Regions from separate parts of the Pseudomonas sp. DY-1 genome, predicted to be linked through region 3. Evidence: predicted binding sites of a transcription regulator. Region 3 holds the regulator's gene; each other region holds the start of a gene.
The links. Region 3 encodes LexA, which represses DNA repair genes until DNA is damaged. Its sites were predicted from a motif close to CTGTNTNNNNANACAG; they were not measured.
Positions count from the first base shown of each region.

Region 1 (6,858 bases), 2.7 Mb from region 3:
TGGCGCTTGTCCAGGTTGACCGGCGTTTCCACCACAACCCGGCACATCAGGTCGCCAGCACCTCCACCACGCACCGGCGCTACGCCCTTGCCGCGCAGACGGAACAGCTTGCCGGTCTGGGTCGCTTCCGGAATCTTCAGTTTGACCCGGCCATCCAGGGTCGGCACCTCGAGCTCGCCCCCCAAGGCTGCGTCTGCGAAGCTGATCGGCACCTCGCAGTAGAGGTGCTTGCCATCACGCTGGAAGATCGGGTGCTCGCGCACGTTGACCACCACGTAGAGGTCGCCGGAAGGCCCACCAAGCGCACCAGCCTCGCCTTCGCCGGAAAGACGAATACGGTCACCGGTGTCGACGCCAGCAGGCACTTTCACCGACAGGGTCTTGTGTTCTTCCACGCGCCCCTGGCCGTGGCAACTGCCACACGGGTCGCTGATCATCTTGCCGCTGCCATGGCAGCGCGGGCAGGTCTGCTGCACCGAGAAGAAGCCCTGCTGCATGCGCACCTGGCCGATACCACCGCAGGTGGTACAGGTGACCGGACTGGTGCCCTTCTTGGCACCAGAGCCTTCGCAGGTCTTGCAATTGACCAGCGTCGGCACGCGGATGGTCACGGTAGTACCACGCACCGCTTCTTCCAGATCCAGTTCCAGGGTGTAGCGCAGGTCGCTGCCACGCTGTGGACCGCCACGCTGGCCACCACGCTGACCACCGAAGAAGTCACTGAACACATCGCCGAAGATGTCGGAGAAGCTGGCCCCACCAAAACCGGCACCGGCGCCTGCGCCCATCTGCGGATCGACACCGGCGTGGCCGTACTGGTCATACGCTGCGCGCTTGCTGGCATCGGAGAGAACTTCGTAGGCCTCGTTGGCCTCCTTGAACTGCTCCTCCGCAGCCTTGTCGCCCGGATTGCGGTCCGGGTGGAACTTCATGGCGAGACGGCGATAAGCCTTCTTCAGCTCCGCCTCGCTGGCGCCACGCTCGACACCAAGGATCTCGTAAAAGTCACGTTTAGCCATAGGTTTCCTGCACTCTCGAATTCACCAGCCCCAGACACACCAACGCGGGAGCAAGCTCCCGCGCGGCAGATCAGGCGTACGGGCCGTCTGGCACCGTACGCCGGGGCGAAAGCAAGCGTGACACTTACTTGTTTTCCTTGACCTCTTCGAACTCGGCGTCGACGGCATCGTCGCCAGCCTTGTCCGCAGCGGAAGCTTGCGGCTGTTCGCCAGCCTGAGCCTGGTCGGCGTACATCTTCTGGGCCAGCGGAGTGGACGCCTGGGACAGGGCATTCATCTTGGCTTCGATGTCGGCCTTGTCGTCGCCCTTCACGGCCACTTCCAACTCACCCAGCGCCTTCTCGATCGCAACCTTCTCCTCAGCAGTGGCCTTGTCGCCGGCCTCGGTGATCATCTTGCGAGTGGCGTGAACCAGCGCGTCGCCCTGGTTGCGGGCAGCGGCCAGCTCTTCGAACTTGCGGTCTTCCTCGGCGTTGGCCTCGGCATCACGCACCATCTGCTGGATTTCTTCCTCGGACAGACCGGAGTTGGCCTTGATCACGATGGATTGCTGCTTGCCGGTGGCCTTGTCCTTCGCGCCGACGTGCAGGATGCCGTTGGCATCGATGTCGAAGGTCACTTCGATCTGCGGTACGCCACGCGGAGCCGGCGGAATCTCGGCCAGATCGAACTTGCCCAGGGACTTGTTCTGGGCGGCCTGCTTGCGCTCACCCTGCAGCACGTGAATGGTCACTGCAGACTGGTTGTCGTCGGCGGTGGAGAACACCTGCGACTTCTTGGTCGGGATGGTGGTGTTCTTCTCGATCAGCGCGGTCATCACGCCACCCAGGGTTTCGATACCCAGGGTCAGCGGGGATACGTCGAGCAGCAGCACGTCTTTCACATCACCGGCCAGCACGGCACCCTGGATGGCGGCACCAATGGCGACGGCCTCGTCGGGGTTCACGTCCTTGCGCGGCTCTTTGCCGAAGAAGTCGGCAACCTGCTTCTGCACCAGCGGCATACGGGTCTGGCCACCGACCAGGATCACTTCCTGGATATCGGATACGTCCAGGCCTGCGTCCTTCAGGGCGATGCGGCAGGGCTCGATGGTACGCGCGACCAGATCTTCGACCAGGGCTTCCAGCTTGGCGCGGGAAATCTTCACGTTCAGGTGCTTCGGACCGGTCTGATCTGCAGTGATGTACGGCAGGTTGACGTCAGTCTGCTGAGCGGAAGACAGCTCGATCTTGGCCTTTTCGGCAGCTTCTTTCAGACGCTGCATGGCCAGGGGATCACCCTTCAGGTCCATGCCGGACTCTTTCTTGAACTCGTCGACGAGGTAATCAATCAGGCGCAGGTCGAAGTCTTCACCACCAAGGAAGGTGTCGCCGTTGGTGGCCAGCACTTCGAACTGGTGCTCGCCGTCGACCTCAGCGATCTCGATCACCGACACGTCGAAGGTACCGCCGCCCAGGTCATAGACGATAACGGTGTGATCGCCCTTGGCCTTGTCCATGCCGTAGGCCAGTGCAGCCGCGGTCGGCTCGTTGATGATGCGCTTGACGTCCAGACCGGCGATGCGGCCGGCGTCCTTGGTAGCCTGGCGCTGGCTGTCGTTGAAGTAGGCCGGAACGGTGATCACCGCTTCGGTGACCGGCTCGCCGAGGTAGTCTTCGGCGGTCTTCTTCATCTTCTTCAGCACTTCCGCAGAGATTTGCGGCGGCGCCATCTTCTGGCCCTTCACTTCCACCCAGGCGTCACCGTTGTCGGCCTTGGCGATCTTGTAGGGAACCATCTTGATGTCTTTCTGCACGACGTCTTCTTCGAAGCGGCGACCGATCAGACGCTTCACGGCGTACAGGGTGTTCTGCGGGTTGGTGACCGCCTGGCGCTTGGCGGACTGCCCGACCAGGGTCTCACCGTCGTTGGTGTAGGCGATGATGGACGGCGTGGTGCGAGCGCCTTCGGCGTTCTCGATCACCTTGACGTTGCCGTTTTCCAGGATGGCCACGCAAGAGTTGGTGGTCCCCAGGTCGATACCAATGATTTTGCCCATATTCTCTCTCCCGAAACTTTGGATTCTCCGCGGCCTCACTTCACGGACCGCGGCAGCACATAAACGCTTGATCTAACAGATGGGGGCCCAAGCCCGGATTTCAAGCCTGCTCGTCGATCGACGGCGGCGTCGCGCTCGGAGCCTTGCTGACCACCACCATGGCGGGGCGCAACAGGCGGCCATTGAGCAGGTAACCCTTCTGGAACACCTTGAGCACGCTGCCCGGCTCGACATGGGTGCTCTCTTCCATTGCCATGGCTTGGTGATGCTCAGGATTGAAGGGCGCGCCATGCGGGTCGACCGCCTCCAACTGGTGACGCTTGAGCGTGTCGTGGAACAGCTTAAGCGTCAGCTCCATCCCTTCGCGCACCGGCTTGATCGTCTCGTCAGTGGCGCTGGACAGTTCGAGACCGCGCTCCAGACTGTCGACAACCGGCAGCAGGTCGTTGGCGAATTTTTCCAGGGCGAACTTGTGCGCCTTCTCCACATCCTGTTCGGCACGGCGACGGATGTTTTGCAGTTCGGCGGCAACACGCAGCGACTGATCCTGGGCCGCAGCCAGCTGCTCTTCCAGCACCTGTACGCGGGTGGCGAGGTCTTCGCCGGATGCGGCGTCGGCAGCAGGATTCGCTTCGGGGGTCTGGTTATCCAGGGTCTGTTCGTCGGCCATGCCTTCCTCCTCATAAAAGACAGCTGCGGGTAAAGACCCGCTGATATGTCCGCCTATATGGGGTCGCAATTTGTCGCTTCAAGGGGGAGGAGCGATTGTCAGGCAGAAAACAAACACTGTATAAATACACAGCCAACTCAGCGCGGGAGTCGCACCATGCTGGTACACCTGTCAATCCACAATTACGCCATCGTCGAGCACCTGGATCTGGAGCTTGAGGGTGGAATGTCCGTGATCACCGGGGAAACCGGCGCCGGCAAGTCGATAATGCTCGACGCCCTCGGCCTGACCCTGGGTGATCGCGCCGACAGCGGCGTGGTGCGCCCCGGCGCCGACAAAGCCGACATCCTCGCCAGCTTCGACCTCAGCCGCATCCCCGAAGCCCGCACCTGGCTGGCCGAGCGCGACCTGGACAACGACGGCCCATGCATACTGCGACGCGTCATCACCGCCGAAGGTCGTTCCCGTGCCTACATCAATGGCAGCCCCTGCCCCCAAGGCGACCTAAAGACCCTGGGCGAACTGCTGATCGACATCCACAGCCAACACGAACACCAGTCCCTGCTCAAGACCGACACCCATCGGCGCCTGCTGGATGAGTTCGCAGGCGCCAGCGACCTCGCCCGCCAGGTGCAACTGGCAGCCCAACGCTGGCGACAGACCCGCCAGGAGCTGGAGCACCTGTCCCGAGCAGGCGACGAACAGCGGGCACGCCACCAGCTGCTCACCTACCAGTTGGACGAGTTGGAAAACCTGGCCCTCGGCGAGAACGAACTGGAACGGCTGGAGCAGGAACACAAGAACCTCGCCAATGCCGAAAGCCTGCTGGCCGCATGCCGCCAGGTCATCGAAATGTGCAGCGACAGCGATGCCGGCAACGTACTCAGCGCGCTGACCGCCAGTCTCAACCGCCTCACCGCCTTTCATTCCCAGCCAGGCGCCCTGACCGAAGCGGTCAACCTGCTGTCCAGCGCACAGATCCAGGTCGAGGAGGCCATGGGCGAGCTGAACCGCTTCCTCGATCATTTCGACGCCGACCCTGAACGCCAGCAAGCTCTGGAGGAACGTCTCGACGCCATCTACACCCTGGCTCGAAAACACCGCGTCCAACCGAACGACCTCGCCGAGCTTCAGCAACGCCTGCTGGACGAACTGGAAGCCCTCAACGCCGATGACGAAGCAGCCGAGCGACTCGCCGAGGAACTGACTGCGTATGAGCGTCACTATCAGGAGAAAGCCACTGAACTGAGCCGGCTGCGTGGCGAAGCGGCGGAACAGCTGGCCGGCGCCGTGGAAATCGAGATGCAGCGCCTGGGCATGCCCGGCGGGCGCTTCAATATCAGGCTATATGCGAGCCAGCTGGATGAGCCACAACACTACGGACTGGAACAAGTGGAGTTTCTGGTGAGCGCCAACCCTGGCCAACCGCTGAAGGCATTGGCAAAGGTCGCCTCGGGCGGCGAACTGTCCCGTATCAGCCTGGCGATCCAGGTGATCACCGCGCAGACATCACGCGTGCCCACCCTGGTCTTCGACGAGGTGGACGTTGGTATCGGCGGCCCCACCGCCGAAGTGGTTGGCCAACTGCTGCGTCGCCTCGGCGAGCGTGGCCAGGTCCTTACCGTCACCCACCTTCCGCAAGTAGCCGCGCAGGGCCACCACCACCTCTTCGTGCACAAGGTGCGTGGCACCCAGGAAACGCGCACTGCAGTGACCAAGCTGCAGGAAGCACCGCGCATCGAAGAGATCGCCCGCATGCTGGGCGGCCTGGACCTCACCGAGGAATCCCTGGCCCACGCCCGGAAGATGGTGGTCAGCGCCCAGCGCTGATTTCAACCCAAACGAAAAAGGCGACCTTGTGGTCGCCTTTTCCTTTGCGCGAAGCGCTCACTTTTTCTTGCGGATGTACAGCACCAGATTGTGGTCAACAAGCTCGTAACCACGCTCCTTGACGATTTCCTTCTGGCGCTTCTCGATTTCCGGATCGAAGAACTCGATCACTTCACCGGAATCGACGCACACCATGTGGTCGTGATGGCCGCTATCGGCCAGCTCGAACACTGCATGACCGCCGTCGAAGTTGTGACGAACCACCAGGCCCGCCGCTTCGAACTGGGTCAGAACTCGATAGACAGTGGCCAGACCGACATCTTCACCAGCTTCCATCAAGGCCTTGTAAACGTCCTCCGCGCTCATGTGGCGTTGCTCGGTGGAGTCGAGCATCTGGAGGATCTTGACCCGAGGCAAGGTCACCTTCAGGCCGGCTTTACGCAGTTCGTTGTTTTCAACCATGGTCGGTTTTCTCGAGGAATGCGGCTTTCGCAGCTTCCCTTAATGCAGGTATGATCGGGACTTTTCGTGCCCAGCCAAGATAGTGGAAGTCTCCCACCGATGCAAAACACCAAGCTCCTGCTGACCAGCCTTTCCTTCGCAGGCTTGCTCGCACTCGCCGGTTGCTCGTTTCCCGGGGTCTACAAGATCGACATCCAGCAGGGCAACGTCGTAACGCAAGACATGATAGACCAGTTGAAGCCCGGAATGACCCGGCGTCAAGTGCGGTTTATCATGGGCAACCCGCTGATCACCGACACCTTCCACGCCAAGCGCTGGGACTACCTCTACAGCATCCAGCCAGGCGGCGGTCAACGCCTACAGGAGCGCGTCAGCCTGATGTTCGACGGCAACGACCAACTGATCGGACTGGCTGGCGACTTCATGCCCGGCGTGAGCCGTGACGAAGCGATCCTCGGCGGCGAAAGCACCACCACGACTACCGAAGCCAAACCGGAACAGCCGAAAGAGCAGCAAAAGGCCGAAGAACCGGCAGCGCCGGGTTCCCTGCTGGAGAAAATCCAGAAAGAAGTGGACAGCGCAGAGCCGGTACCGGTGCCGATTCCGGAGCCGCTGGAAACCTCGCCGCAATAACACGCGGCAACAAAAAAGCCCGGGCTGGTCCCGGGCTTTTTCATGGACGGGATTCAGGCGCCCCGCTCACCCGCACGCACTTGGGCAGCCTTTGCTGCTCGCTGCTTGCGCACTTCCTTCGGATCAGCGATCAGCGGCCGATATATCTCCACTCGATCCCCCTCCTCCAACAATCGATCTTCCGGGTTCGGCAGCGCCTTGCCGAA
Region 1 covers NZ_CP032616.1:5,096,924-5,103,781, reverse strand. The annotation lists gene dnaJ (molecular chaperone DnaJ) at 1-1,019, opposite strand, end outside; gene dnaK (molecular chaperone DnaK) at 1,144-3,057, opposite strand; gene grpE (nucleotide exchange factor GrpE) at 3,158-3,727, opposite strand; gene recN (DNA repair protein RecN) at 3,884-5,557, shown strand; gene fur (ferric iron uptake transcriptional regulator) at 5,615-6,019, opposite strand; gene D6Z43_RS23905 (outer membrane protein assembly factor BamE) at 6,119-6,652, shown strand; gene D6Z43_RS23900 (RnfH family protein) at 6,706-6,858, opposite strand, start outside.
Region 1: a site for LexA is predicted at 3,844-3,859, ahead of recN (DNA repair protein RecN). Genes of this name have one in related genera too.

Region 2 (6,858 bases), 2.1 Mb from region 3:
AGCCGCGCTGGCCGTTGCGGGTTTCCACCAGGTAGTAGTCGCGGCGTATATCGCCACCATCCCACCAGCCGGACTCGATCCGCTCGGGGCCGGCGAGAATGCGCACGGACGACTCCCGCAAGGCCACGGGCTCGCGCAGCAGCCAGCCGGGGCGCGGTGGACCGGGCAGGAGCGGTGCCTGCAGTGCTTCGGCGCCCAGTTGCCAGGCGCATTCGGGACGGTGATCGGCACGGGCCGCCAGGCTATGCACCGCTTCGTCCCCCAGGCGTGCGCGCAGGCGTTCGCGCAGTTGCTCCCAGGGCAGGGATTGCTGCGGGCGCTCGTCGAACAGCTCACGCCGTTCCGGCACGAAAGCCGGCAAGTCCTGTGCCTGCAGGCGGAAGGCGCGCACCGGTGCAGGCACCTGCAACTGCTCCAGGCGCCCACGCGCCAGCTCGAAGAGCATGGCCGCCTCACGTTCGGCACTGAGCAGCCCCACCGGCACCGGGGTATCGGCGAGATCACGGTGTTCCAGATAGAGCGTGAAGCGCTGCACGCCGCTGTCGCGCCCGGCGAGGAAAGCAGCCAGGTCGGCAGTGAGGCGGCGCAGGGGGAAGAGCAGTGCCTGATGGGACTCCACTTCGAAGTTCAGTTCGATGCGCAGGTCGAACTCATCCGGCGGCCGGTAATACTCCAACGCCAGCGGACGCTCGCCGAGCAGGGTGTCGACGTGCTGCAACACATCGACAGGAAAGCGTCGGGCCACGGTATCCCGTGGTAGCGCCAGCACCTGTTCCAGATTGCGCAGGCCCATGCGGGCGAAGGCGGTGGCGGTTTCCCGCGTCAGCCCCGCGCGATCCACCGGCATGCGCCCAAGCGCCTCGCGCAGATCATTCTGGCTCGTTACCGCCAAGCCATCGTAGGCATTGGCAAGCATCCGCGCCGCCGCCGGATTGGGCGCAGCGACGATGCGATGACGAAAACCTAGAGCCTCCAGTTCCCGCCGTAGCCGTGCCTCGAACCGTGGCCAGGGACCGAACAGGGCGAAGCTGGATTCCACCTCCAGCAGCAGGCAACGCGGGTAGCGCAGGCTGACCTGGGAACTGAAGCGATAGGCCCAGGCAGCGAGCAACTGCTGCCAGCGCTCGACCTCAGTCGGGTCGTACTCGACCAGAGCGAAATCACGGGTCAGGACATGCGCAGCGGTGAGCGACTGGCCAGGGCGCAACCCCAGTGCCCTGGCCGCCGGATTGAGTGCACGCAGCATGCGGCGCTGTGGCGTGCCGGTCACCAGCGCCAGGGGCGCTTCGGGGTCGGGATGGCCGCGCAGCACGCCATCCAGCGCCAACTGCGGCAGCAATATGCAAGCCCAGCGCATGGCCGCGTCATCGAGCCAGGGCGATGGGGGTCGCCGATGGAAGGCCGCCCCGGCACTTGAGCACCCGCAATTGCGCCGGCCATCCGTCGACGGCGATGCGCAAGGCCGCCGGCGAGGGGTTCAGGGCGGCCTCCAGGGGGCGATAGGCGAAGGCCAGCGTCTGGCCGGTTTCCGCGGCCACCTGCAAACGGCGCAGGGCGCGATCATCGACCTGCTGCGGCCAGCAGAGCACCGCACCGCAACTGCCGGAACGCAGGCATTGCTCGGCCGCCCAGAGGGCATCGCGCCCGCTCGCCTCCACCAGTGCCAGCCAGCGCAGGTCCACGCCTGCCGCCTGCCAGGCCTGTGGATAAGGAATATGCGGTGGCGCCACCAGCACCACGCGCTCGGCACTGGCGGTCAGCCGCGCCAAGGTGGGCCAGAGCAGGCGCAACTCACCCAGGCCCGTGGCTGGAGTGAGGATTTCGCTGAGTGCGGCTTCGGGCCAGCCACCGCCGGGCAGGACCCGATCCAGGGCGGCCAGGCCGGTGGGCTGGCAGCTGCCGGACAGCAACGCGCCGGGCTGGCCTTTCCAGACCCGCCGCTCATTGAGCAGGGCATCGAGGGCAACGACAGCGCCCATCAGCTCCACTCACTGGCAGAAGAGAAAAACGGCAGCCCCGGGGCGGGGCTGCCGAAAGGGCCAGGAACAATCATCAAGGCCATTGGGGGAAATCCTACGAATACTGTATTTATATACAGTAAATCGCAGAGACTTCCCACGGTCAATTCGGAAAAGGCAGAAGGCCTGCGAAAGCACGAACTTCCCGCAGGCCAGATGCCCTTCCCGTCATTTCACGTAGTGATTACCCCAGCGCTCGGCCTGGCGCACCGACTGCTGACGCAGGGTGGTGACACCTTTCGCCTGTTCGGCGGCCGCGGCGATCTCGTCGTCGATGATCTTCGTCGACAGTGACAGCCAGCTGGTGGCGAACGCCATGGCGTCGCCGTTGATCTCCAGGGCGTTCAGGTCGATGTTGGCGGTGGTGTCGCAACCCTGGTGGTAGCACGGGTCGAAGGGCTGGCCGGCAGCGCCGCCATACTTCTGTGCCTGCTCCTCGCTCTTGATATCTTCGGCGCCCGTGAACAGGCCACCGAAGGGGATGCCCACCTCGAAGAACTGCGCATAGTCGGAGCGGAAATCGATCTGGGTACCTTCGAAGGGCTCGCTGCGAAGCTTGAAGTAGGCCTCGAACAAGCGCTCGATGGCAGCAGAACCTGCCGGACCCGGCAGGCCAAAGGAGGAACCATCGCCGTCATAGATGAAGTTGCCGAAGTTCGGCGAACCGATCATGTCGAAGTTCAGGTAGGCCTTGATCTTCTTCCGCTCCTCATCGCTCAGGCTGTTGACGTAGAACGTCGAGCCCACCAGCCCCGACTCCTCGGCGCCCCACCAGGCGAAACGCACCTTGTTCTGCGGGTGCGCCTTGCGCAGCAGTACGGCCATTTCCAGCAAGGCCGCGCTGCCCGAGCCGTTGTCGTTGATACCTGGCCCCTCGAACACCGAGTCCAGGTGCGCGCCGGCCATCACCACGTTCTTCGGATCGCCACGCCGGGTCTCCGCCACCAGGTTGAAGGTTTGTGTCTTCTCGCGAATCACATCCGCGACCATGCGCAATTGCAGGCCAGGAGTCTGGGACCAGGCCACGCCGTTGTCATAGGTGGCGAACAGCACCGGGATGCCACCCTCGTAGGTGTCTCCCAGGGTGACGTTCTCAAGGCCCTTGCGGTCCTCGGTGTTGCCCTGGTTGAAGATGATCACGCCCGCCGCACCTGCAGCCGCGGCATTCTCCGCCTTCAGCTCGAAGTTGCAGCTGCCGCGTTGGACCAGAGCGATCGCGCCGCTGGGAAAGCCAGCGAAATCTTCCGCCTCGCAGCCGCTGGTGGAGGTATTGCCGGCCCCGAGGGACAGGTCCACCGCCACGACCGGCGCGCTGACATCACCGGGGTCGGTCTGCGACAGGTAGTTGAAGTCCTCCTCCCAGACGTAGTCGGCCGGTTGCGGCACCAGTGCCTGCAGGGTGCCCGGTCCCTTCGGGAAGAAGGCGGTGAAGGGGAAGGGTTGAACCCGCACCTGGTAGCCGGCGTGTTCCAGCGTCTTCTTCACGTAATCGATCGAAGCCTGGTAGCCCGGCAGGCCGGCCGCGCGGTTGCCATCGTTGAGCGTGGCGATGTCCTGCAACTGCTGCAGGCGGTGCATCACATTGCCCGCCTCCAGACAACGCGGCAGGCCCAAGGGCGTACCGACCAGCAAAGGCGATTTGCAAATGGCGGGGTTGGGTTTGCCGGGACTCCAGAATTCGCCGAAGGCATCGCCATCGGCAGCCGGCGCAGCAAGGGTGGAAGTTGAAGCGGCAAGAAACAGGGAACCAACAACACGTCTGACGTTGTACTTGTGGGTCATGACTTCAATCCTTTTGAAGTTGTTGTAGGTGGCCCGCCATGGCATTGCGCCACTGTCCTGTACGGCTTCCTCGGGGGCAGACCTAGGAGAACAGACTGGCGCAAGGTCATTCGGTTCTTCCGAGTGCGTGTAAAAAACGTGCAGTTTGTCGCCTTTTACGATGAAGATCGCAGGAGATACGCCATCAATTAGCCAGCAAACGGATGGCCACCTCGCATCACTCAAACTTCGGGGAGTGCACAGGCTCTATGCTGTAACCACTGCCAGCGACAGGACCCCGCCCATGTGTGGACGCTATGTCAGCCCCTCCGAGCGTGCCATCGAAGACTACTGGCATATCGGTGCCCGGGACTCGGGACGCTGGATCCAGAGCTTCAATGTTGCGCCCACTACCCAAGTGCCCCTATTGCGCCTTGACCGGCAAGGCGAACTGGAGCTGATTCCCGCACGCTGGGGACTGATACCGTCCTGGTGGAAAGAGGAAAAGCCTCCACTGCATGCCGTCTTCGCTCGCAGTGAAGAAGCCGCCAGCAAGCCGCTGTGGCGCCAGGGCTTGCGCAGCCAGCGCTGCCTGATGCCCGCCCAGGGCTGGTATGAATGGAACCCCCAGGAGCAGGTACGCAGTGCCCGCGGCCGCCTGGTACATCAGCCCTACTACCTCTACAGCCCGAACGACCCGATGCTGGCGATTGCCGCCATCTGGGCCTCCTGGACAGGCCCGGACGGACAGGAAGTCATCTCCTGCGCCCTTCTCACCCGGGATGCAGCGCCCTCCATCAGCGCCATTCACAACCGCATGCCCGTAATACTTCCCCAGGAGCAGTTCAGTCCGTGGCTCAGCCCCGGCACCAAGGAGGAACAAGTTCACCAAGCCATCGGCCAGGCGCGCGGAGATTTCACCGGGCACGCGGTTTCCACACGTGTGAACAGTGCACAGAACGATGATGAGCAGTTGATCGAGGCGATTGCCGAACCCGAATCCTGAGCTGGAGACAGCCCGAGCCTATTCGCCAGCTACCAGCCGCAATCGCACGGGGGCCGGTAGTCGGCTGTCGAGGTACGAATAGAGAGTCGCGTACGCACTGATCGCAATGCGCTCGCACAGAATGAGCCGCGTGAATTCCGCCATCTGGTCATCCGACCATGGGACTGCTGCTTCTTCCAGGAAGGCCACCATGGCGATGTGCGCGGCAGATACGTTGAGCGAGAGCTGACGCAGCTCCGCCCAGTAAACCGGTTCGATCACGAATCGCTCCTGGTGCATCACATAGCCAGATGCACCTAATTAGCGATAGCGCACCCGACATCAATGTTCCAGGGAACTGGCAAAATTCTGACGGAGAACCACATTCTTCGAATCGGCCTCTCCTTCTCCCCGTCGCCTAAGGAAAAACGGGAATACACTTATCCGGGACAGGCAGTGGCCACCTGGGCAAAGGATGCCCCCTCCTGTCGTGGCCTCCGCTCCAGGCGCCCTGCCTCAACGACCAGCCAGCAAATGCCGGCTGGCCACCCGCCCCAGCCTGGAGCAACAGCCATGAACCACACTCACCCTGGCCTCTCTTCAGCATCCCTTCGCAACGGCAGTATCCTGATTCTCTCCACCCTGCTGATCGCAACAGGCTGTAGCACTCACAACCCCGACATACGATCCAGCCGCGACGGGACATCCGGCGTCACCAGCCAGGCAAATCCGGATTACCTGAACTGCGTGAAAGGCGAAATCCGTCAGGATGTCCGGACCTTTACCTCGGAAGAAAACGGCAAGACACTGCTGTTCGTTGGCGATACCGACCCGGCCAAGGCCTCCGGCCTGGTCGAGCTCTCCAGTGGCCAGGGCCCGACACAGTACTCCGTGTATCAACGCAACGCCTGGCAGGACAAAGGCAGGCTGATCAATGCCGCGCGGATGTGCTCCAGCGCCTGAGACTCATGCGCTTTCTTGCTTGAGAAGCTGAAGAGGAGAACCCCCGCAGGCCAATGGTCTGCGGGGGTTTTCATATAGCGACCGAAGGTTCAGGCCTACAACTTCCAGAGCGGGTCGCTTGCCATCAGCGCCGCCGCCCAATCGGCGAATACCCGTACCCTGGCCGACAGGTGTCGTGAGTATGGGTACACGAGACTGATCGGCATGCTGCCCAGTGCCCAGCCAGGCAACACCTCAACCAGCTTCCCTGTCTGAAGGTGCGGACTGGCTTCGGCAAGCGGGACTGAAACGATGCCAAGCCCTGCCAGGCCCGCCGTTATGTACGCACCACCATTGTTGAAACGCATCGCTGGCAACTGGTCGACCGTGAAGCTTTCATCGCCCCGCCGGAGCACGGGGGTCATCTGCTTGCCTGAGCCCGGAAAGGTGAAACCGAGATACCGGTGCTGCAGCAAATCGCCCGGCTCAAGTATCGGCACCGAGTCGCTTAGATAAGCCGGCGATGCACAAAGGCAAAACCGCATTTGCCCAACGGGACGACACACCAGCCCCTGATCCGCGACCGGCCCGCCCCGGAACGCGCAGTCGATGCCTTCCTGCACGAGGTCGACCACGCGCTCGCTGCAACCTATGTCCAGTTGGATTTGCGGATGGAGCGTCGCGAAGTCAGGCAGCGACGGGATGATGAGGCATGCACCGACCGGCGAAGGCATCTCGACCCTCACCCTCCCCCGCGCCACGCTGCGACTTTGCGCAACCGAGGCTTCAAGTTCATCGAGGTCATCCAGTACCGCACGTGCGCGCTCATAGTAGGCGGCGCCATCAGTGGTCGGGGTCACCCTTCGGGTGGTTCTGTGCAGCAGCTTCACGCCCAGTAGCGATTCAAGCCCCTGGATCTGCCCGGAAATCGTTGTCTTCGCCACGCTCAGCGACTCCGCTGCACCGGTGAAGCTTCCCACTTCGACAATGCGGCAGAACGCGCGCATTGCCTCTAATCGATCAAAAGCCATGACTGTCCGACTTTACGCACAATGAAAACGATATTACCCAATTTATCCATGCACCATCACCCAATAAAGTGACTCCACGGCCGAAATTCTTCGGTTACCTGGAGAGTGAAAAATGAGCTCG
Region 2 covers NZ_CP032616.1:5,658,447-5,665,304, reverse strand. The annotation lists gene D6Z43_RS26745 (DNA polymerase Y family protein) at 1-1,357, opposite strand, end outside; gene imuA (translesion DNA synthesis-associated protein ImuA) at 1,365-1,979, opposite strand; gene D6Z43_RS26735 (M28 family metallopeptidase) at 2,187-3,800, opposite strand; gene D6Z43_RS26730 (SOS response-associated peptidase) at 4,084-4,785, shown strand; gene D6Z43_RS26725 (hypothetical protein) at 4,804-5,046, opposite strand; gene D6Z43_RS26720 (hypothetical protein) at 5,338-5,727, shown strand; gene D6Z43_RS26715 (LysR family transcriptional regulator) at 5,823-6,737, opposite strand; gene D6Z43_RS26710 (carboxymuconolactone decarboxylase family protein) at 6,850-6,858, shown strand, end outside.
Region 2: a site for LexA is predicted at 2,083-2,098, ahead of imuA (translesion DNA synthesis-associated protein ImuA). Genes of this name have one in related genera too.

Region 3 (6,858 bases):
GTGGTCGAGATCCAGCACCGGGGCAAAGCTGATGTCCAAGCCTACCGCCAGTACTTCGGTCGCCATCAACCAGCCGCACTGTTCAGCCAGTTGCTCCGCGTTGTCGTTGTCGGCCAGGGCCCGCATCGCGGGAAGGCGCAGGAAACCCTGTCGCAGGCGCTGTACGCGGCCGCCTTCCTGATCGACGGCAAGAATCAGGTCCGGACGAACGGCACGGATGGACGCACAAAGCTCGCGTACCTGACGCGGGCTTTCGATATTGCGGGCGAAGATGATCAGACCGGCAACTTCTGGCTGTCGGAGGATCTGCCGATCCTCAGCGGTCAACCAGGTGCCGCCGATATCCAGCATCAGGGAACCTTGCATTAATAATCCTTAAGAGAGTTGCGCCGCCGCCCAGTCCGGGCAGGGCGCTTCGTCAATGCGTACCGCACAGTGGACGGGCACTCGATCGAAGAGTTCCAGCACATCCGTATTGCGCAGACGAATGCACCCATGGGAACGAGGCACGCCCATTGGCTCGGTATCTGGCGTGCCATGCAGGTAGATATAGCGGCGGAAGCTGTCGACACTACCAAGGCGGTTGCGACCTGGCTCTCGACCGCTGAGCCACATAATGCGACTCAGTATCCAATCCCTTCCCGGAAAACGCCCGTGCAGCTCGACATTCCAGACCTCACCAGTCCAGCGCCGACCACGCAGCACCGCCCCCAAGGGCAGACCGCCGCCAATCTTCGCGCGAACCTGGTGAAGTCCACGGGGCGTGCAATTGGAGCCATTGGTCTCACCCGCACCGTTGAGCGCGGTAGAGACAGACATGCGCAGCACCAACTGCCCGTCGGCAAAGCCGTAGAGCTGCTGGTCAGCGATGGAGATATGCAGGAGATCAAGGTATTGCATGGGCCGCAAGCTTAGCCGATCAGCCCGCTCGCGCCCATATGGTTTTAAGCCTTGGCGGGGGCTGCCGGGGCCTTGCTCCGTGGTTTCAGCATTGCGCTCGCCAGCACCTCGTCGGTAACGCCGGTCTCGGCACGCATGCCGGCCGCCAGGAAGGGCACCATCAGTCGCATGACTTGTTCGATCGAGGTATTCACGCCAAAGTCGTTTTCCGCCATGGCACGCAACGCCTTGATCCCAGACATGCTGAATGCCGCGGCGCCAAGCATGAAGTGCACCCGCCAGAACAGCTCCAACGGGGGAACCCTTGGTGCAGACTCATTTACCAGCAGCATGTAACGACGGAAGACCTTGCCGTAAACCTCTTCCAGATACTTGCGCAAGTGCCCCTGGCTCTGACTGAATGCGAGACCGAGCAAGCGCATGAAGATAGAAAGGTCATTTCCGCTACGAGGCTTTACCGCAAGGGCCTGCTCGACGAGCATTTCCAGCAACTCCTCGAGGCTGGCCTTGTTTTCGGCCTTGGCCTGGCGACGATCCAGCTCTCGCTCCAGGCTCTGACAGAAGGGGCCAAGGAAACGCGAGAAGACCGCCTGAATCAACGCCTTCTTCGAACCGAAGTGATAGTTCACCGCCGCCAGATTGACCCCAGCTTTGCTGGTGATCAGGCGCAACGAAGTCTCGGCGAAGCCCTTCTCCGCGAACAGCTGTTCCGCAGCATCCAGAATGCGTTCTACGGTTTCCGACTGGGCCATGGCTCCTCCGCCTGACAAACACTTGTTTGAAACATACGTTTCATCCGGTCAGATTGTCAAGTCGACCTCACCACTATCTGACGCAACGGTCATTCTCCCGGGCAGTGCGCCAAAGGGGTGTCTCGATTATTCCTCCCTCTTCTTCCTTCGCCAAAAAAAGAAGCATTGCCAAGCCCAAATCACTGTATATAATCCCAGCAACTGTATAAAAAAACAGAGCGCCTCCATGCTGAAACTGACGCCCCGCCAAGCTGAGATTCTCGCATTCATCAAGCGCTGCCTTGAAGACAATGGCTTCCCTCCGACTCGAGCGGAGATAGCTCAGGAACTTGGCTTCAAGTCACCCAACGCCGCCGAAGAGCATCTCAAGGCGCTGGCACGAAAAGGTGCGATTGAGATGACCCCGGGTGCTTCCCGCGGCATTCGCATCCCCGGCTTCGAGCCCGGCAACAGCGAAGATGATGGACTGCCGGTGATTGGCCGCGTCGCTGCAGGCGCGCCAATCCTCGCGCAGCAGAACATCGAGGAATCTTGCCGCATCAATCCCGACTTCTTCCATCCCCGAGCCGACTACCTGCTGCGCGTTCGCGGCATGTCGATGAAAGATATCGGCATCTACGACGGAGACCTGCTCGCCGTCCATAGTACCCGCGAAGCCCGAAATGGCCAGGTTGTCGTAGCTCGCCTGGGCGAAGAAGTCACGGTCAAGCGCTTCAAGCGTGAAGGCGAAAAGGTCTGGCTGATTGCCGAGAACCCGGAGTTCGCCCCAATCGAAGTCAACCTGGATGAACAGGATCTGGTGATCGAAGGTTTGAGTGTCGGCGTGATCCGCCGTTAAAGGAGGCCCTATGCAGTTCCCGCAGTCGCTTGGTCGGTCACAGCTCCCTCTGTTCCACGAGGCCATCCTGGCCAATCCCGTGGCGCCGCTGCTGACCGATGTGGTCGAAGAAACCAGCAAGGAAGAACCAGACGCGTTCAGTGAACTGTCGCTGCGCGGCGCTGCCGGGCATTGCCGCAGCCTGCTCGCCTCGATATTGCGGGAACTAAGTGAAGAGAAAGACGCACGCTGGCTGACACTGATCGGCGCCCCCGCTGGCCTCTCCCGGGATTGGCTGCGCGAGTCCGGCCTCAACCGCGAACGCATCCTGATCCTGCAACCACGCGGAGAGCAAAGTGCTCTTGAGCTGGCTTGCGAAGCCCTGCGCCTAGGCCGCAGCCATACGGTTGTGAGCTGGCTTCAGTTGGGACAACGGGCCAAACGCCAACTGGCCCAAGCTGCACGCCAAGGCGACGCGCAAAGCCTGAACGTTCTACTGGGATGAAAGGTTTCTGGGCCCCTGATGATCGCAGCGCCCCTCTGACACGAGACGGTAACCGGATCAGCGGAAGATCTGGCCCCAGAGATCAATGCAGGACGCGCGGACCATCCTGGTGGTCCATCTCTCCTTCAGCCAGTCGGCCAGCCATCTGAACACCGACATTCAGCATGGCTTTGGCGACTTCCAGGTGATGCCCCTGAAGGAAAGCCTTGGCATCGGCGGAGAAGTCCAGCGTAACCAACGCCTCCTCGTCCTCAGCCCGGCGCAGAATGATGCGCCCGTCAGGCAGTTCGACTATTTCCAGAAAGGACGTAGGCATAAGTTCATATCTCCACGAAAGGCGGCCATTGTAGCAGCCAGCCGCCAGCACGCCCTAGCCCGTCGATCAAATCAGCACTCGCTGAGTGTTTCCCGGAAGCGCAACGCAAGCGATTTCAGATTTTGCCGCCATGATTCCAGGACTTCACGCGACAACGGCTTTTCTTCCTCACCTATGCTGACTGCGGTGATCAACGGTAGAGTCGGGTCGATCTTTGCCTGCTTCGGCGCCTGAGGTGGCTGGAATAATGCGCGATAAGCAACGAGCAGCTCAGCCAGCCATGTTTCACGCTGCTGGGCCAACTCCACCAACTCAGCCAGCTCAGGACTAGGCGCAGCAGCCAGGACTTCCGGCGTCAGTAGCAACTCGACTCGCGGCGCACCTGCTTCTGGAAGGCGATAGTAACCGGCAATTTCGTGGCACAGGCCAAGAAGCGCACCGTAGAGGTGGAACAGTACCGCCTCGCGCTCGGATTGCACCAACGCCTGGGCATTCATGGCCTTGCCCTCTTCCGCCTTGCTCCAGGACTCCAGCGACAGGCCAGCGAAGAAGATTTTCTGGTTGGTGCGGGTATAAAGCTCATGGGCCATGACGGCGCCCTCCACAGGTGACCCCGGCAGTATATGCGCGCCCGTAAACGGACGCGCTAGGGGCGGTCAGCGCTTGTCTTCGACCTTCCACTTGCCGCCATCGAAGAAGGCGCGCCAACCGGTTGGTTTGCCTTCGACCTCGGTCTGCACATATTGCTCCTTGGTCTTGCGGCTGAAACGGATCACCGCCGGGCGCCCCTCCGGGTCTTTCTTCGGCGCATCCAGCAGGTAGTGATACTTGGCATCCAGCTCGTCCTTGTGCGGAATCAGCTCCTGAACCAAGGGGGCGCGCGTTTCGCGATTCTTCGGGAACTGGCTGGCTGCCAGGAACAGGCCGGAAGCACCATCACGCAGCACGTAGATGTCATCGACCTTCTCGCATTTCAATTCCGGCATACGGATCGGATCGATCTTCGGCGGCGCTGCTTCACCGCTCTTCAGCAACTTGCGGGTGTTCTTGCAGCTCGCGTTGGTGCAACCGAAGAACTTGCCAAACCGACCCGTCTTGAGCTGCATCTCGCTACCGCACTTGTCACACTCCAGGCTCGGACCTTCATACCCCTTGATGCGGTACTGGCCCTGCTCGATCTCATAGCCTGAGCAATCCGGGTTGTTGCCACAGATATGCAGCTTGCGGGTTTCATCCAGCAGATAAGCGTCCATCGCAGTGGCGCAGATCGGGCAACGATGCTTGCCGCGTAATACGCGGGACTCCGACTCACCTTCGTCGTCCGCGGCAATCTCATCGCCCGGCACCAGGTTGATGGTGGCCTTGCAACGCTCTTTCGGCGGCAGGCTATAGCCCGAGCAACCAAGGAACACGCCGGTAGAAGCGGTACGGATCATCATTGGGCGACCGCAGTCACGGCAGGAAATATCGGTCGGGGTTGGCTGGTTGGCACGCATGCCCTTGTCAGCGCCTTCCGCCAGCTCGAGCTTCTTCCTGAAGTCGCCATAGAACTCGTCCAGCAGATGCTTCCAGTCACGCTCGCCCTGGGCTACGTCATCCAGATGCTCTTCCATGCCGGCGGTAAAGCCATAGTCCATCAGGTTGGCGAAGCTTTCGTTCAGCCGCTCCGTGACGATGTCGCCCATCTTTTCCGCGTAGAAACGACGGTTGTGCACCGTTACGTAGCCGCGCTCCTGAATGGTGGAGATGATTGCCGCGTAGGTGGACGGACGACCAATGCCCCGCTTTTCCAGTTCCTTCACCAGGCTGGCCTCGGAGTACCGCGCCGGCGGCTTGGTGAAGTGCTGGCTGGGCTCGAGGTTGAGTAGCTTGAGCAGTTCGCCCTCGCTCATTTCCGGGAGTACGTCATCCTCGCCAGGCTTGCTCTGCTGTGGCAGGACGCGAGTGTAACCATCGAACTTGAGAATGCGCCCCTTTGCACGCAGCTCAAACTTGCTGGCAGTGACGCTGACGCTGGTGGACAGGTATTCCGCCGGCGGCATCTGGCAGGCCACGAACTGGCGCCAGATCAGGTCATACAGGCGCTCGGCATCACGCTCCATACCAGACAACTGAGTGGGACGCAGATTGACGTCGGACGGGCGAATGGCCTCGTGCGCTTCCTGAGCGCCTTCCTTGCTGGAATAGACGTTTGGCTTGGACGGTAGGTACTTCTGGCCGAATTCCCCCTCGATGAAGCCACGCACCATGGTGATGGCATCGGCCGAGAGGTTGGTCGAGTCGGTACGCATATAGGTGATGTAGCCGGCCTCGTAGAGGCGCTGGGCCATCATCATGGTTTTCTTCACCCCGAAACCCAGGCGATTGCTCGCGGCCTGTTGCAAGGTGGATGTAATAAACGGCGCGGAGGGGCGACTGGAGGTTGGCTTGTCTTCGCGCTTGGCAACGGAGTAACTGGAAGCCTTGAGCTTCTCCAGCGCCGCCATGGCCTGGGATTCGTTCAGCGGCTTGAAGGCCTCGCCGTTCTCACGCGCCACTTCGAAACGCACCTTCGCGCCCTTGGCGGTGCCAAGGTCAGCGTGCACTTCCCAGTACTCTTCCGGAACGAATGCGCGGATCTCGCGTTCGCGCTCCACCACCAGCTTCACCGCTACTGATTGCACGCGACCGGCAGACAGGCCACGAGCAATCTTCTGCCAGAGCAACGGCGAGACCATGTAGCCCACGACGCGGTCGAGGAAGCGACGGGCCTGCTGGGCGTTCACGCGGTTGATATCGAGGTCGCCGGGCTGGGAGAAGGCTTCCTGAATGGCCTTCTTGGTGATCTCGTTGAACACAACGCGCTTGTAGCGGCTGTCATCACCACCGATGGATTCCCGCAGGTGCCAGGCAATGGCCTCCCCTTCGCGGTCCAAGTCGGTTGCGAGATAGATGGTGTCGGCATCCTTGGCCAGGCGGCGCAACTCGTCGATCACCTTCTCCTTGCCGGGCAGGATCTCGTACTTGGCTTTCCAACCGTGCTCTGGGTCGACGCCCATGCGAGCAACCAACTGGCGCTTGGCTTTCTCCTTGGCGGACAGGGCCGGCGCTTCGCCAGCAGTCTTGCCGCGCTTGGCCGGCTCCTTGGCGGTACTGGCTGAACCGCTGGTAGGGAGGTCACGGATATGGCCGATGCTCGACTTCACCACGTACTGGTTGCCCAGGTACTTGTTGATGGTCTTGGCCTTGGCCGGGGATTCCACGATGACCAGCGATTTGCCCATGGATCGGTGTGTTCCTGATTGAAGAATGTAAAAGGCGGGTGCCGCCCGTCGCGGCACCGCTATATATAGTGGCCAGTGCGAAGCGGTCAAGCGCGCCCCGGCTGTCCTCGCCGCCCCTCAGGGCTGAGGAAATAGGTCCGGCTCCGCACTCACCAAGGCGAAGCGCGCAATCTGCTCGCCGTCCACCTGAACCGTTTCGGTGAACATGCTGAGCGGTCGCACCCAAAGGCCGAATTCGCCATAGAGGGCCTGGTAGACCACCAGTTCTTCCTCCGTCTCGGAATGTCGTGCAATACCGATGACAC
Region 3 covers NZ_CP032616.1:1,909,865-1,916,722, forward strand. The annotation lists gene nagZ (beta-N-acetylhexosaminidase) at 1-366, opposite strand, end outside; gene D6Z43_RS09225 (L,D-transpeptidase) at 376-900, opposite strand; gene D6Z43_RS09230 (TetR/AcrR family transcriptional regulator) at 945-1,652, opposite strand; gene lexA (transcriptional repressor LexA) at 1,879-2,490, shown strand; gene sulA (SOS-induced cell division inhibitor SulA) at 2,501-2,974, shown strand; gene D6Z43_RS09245 (hypothetical protein) at 3,057-3,290, opposite strand; gene D6Z43_RS09250 (DUF6586 family protein) at 3,362-3,880, opposite strand; gene topA (type I DNA topoisomerase) at 3,947-6,553, opposite strand; gene D6Z43_RS09260 (DUF1653 domain-containing protein) at 6,671-6,858, opposite strand, start outside.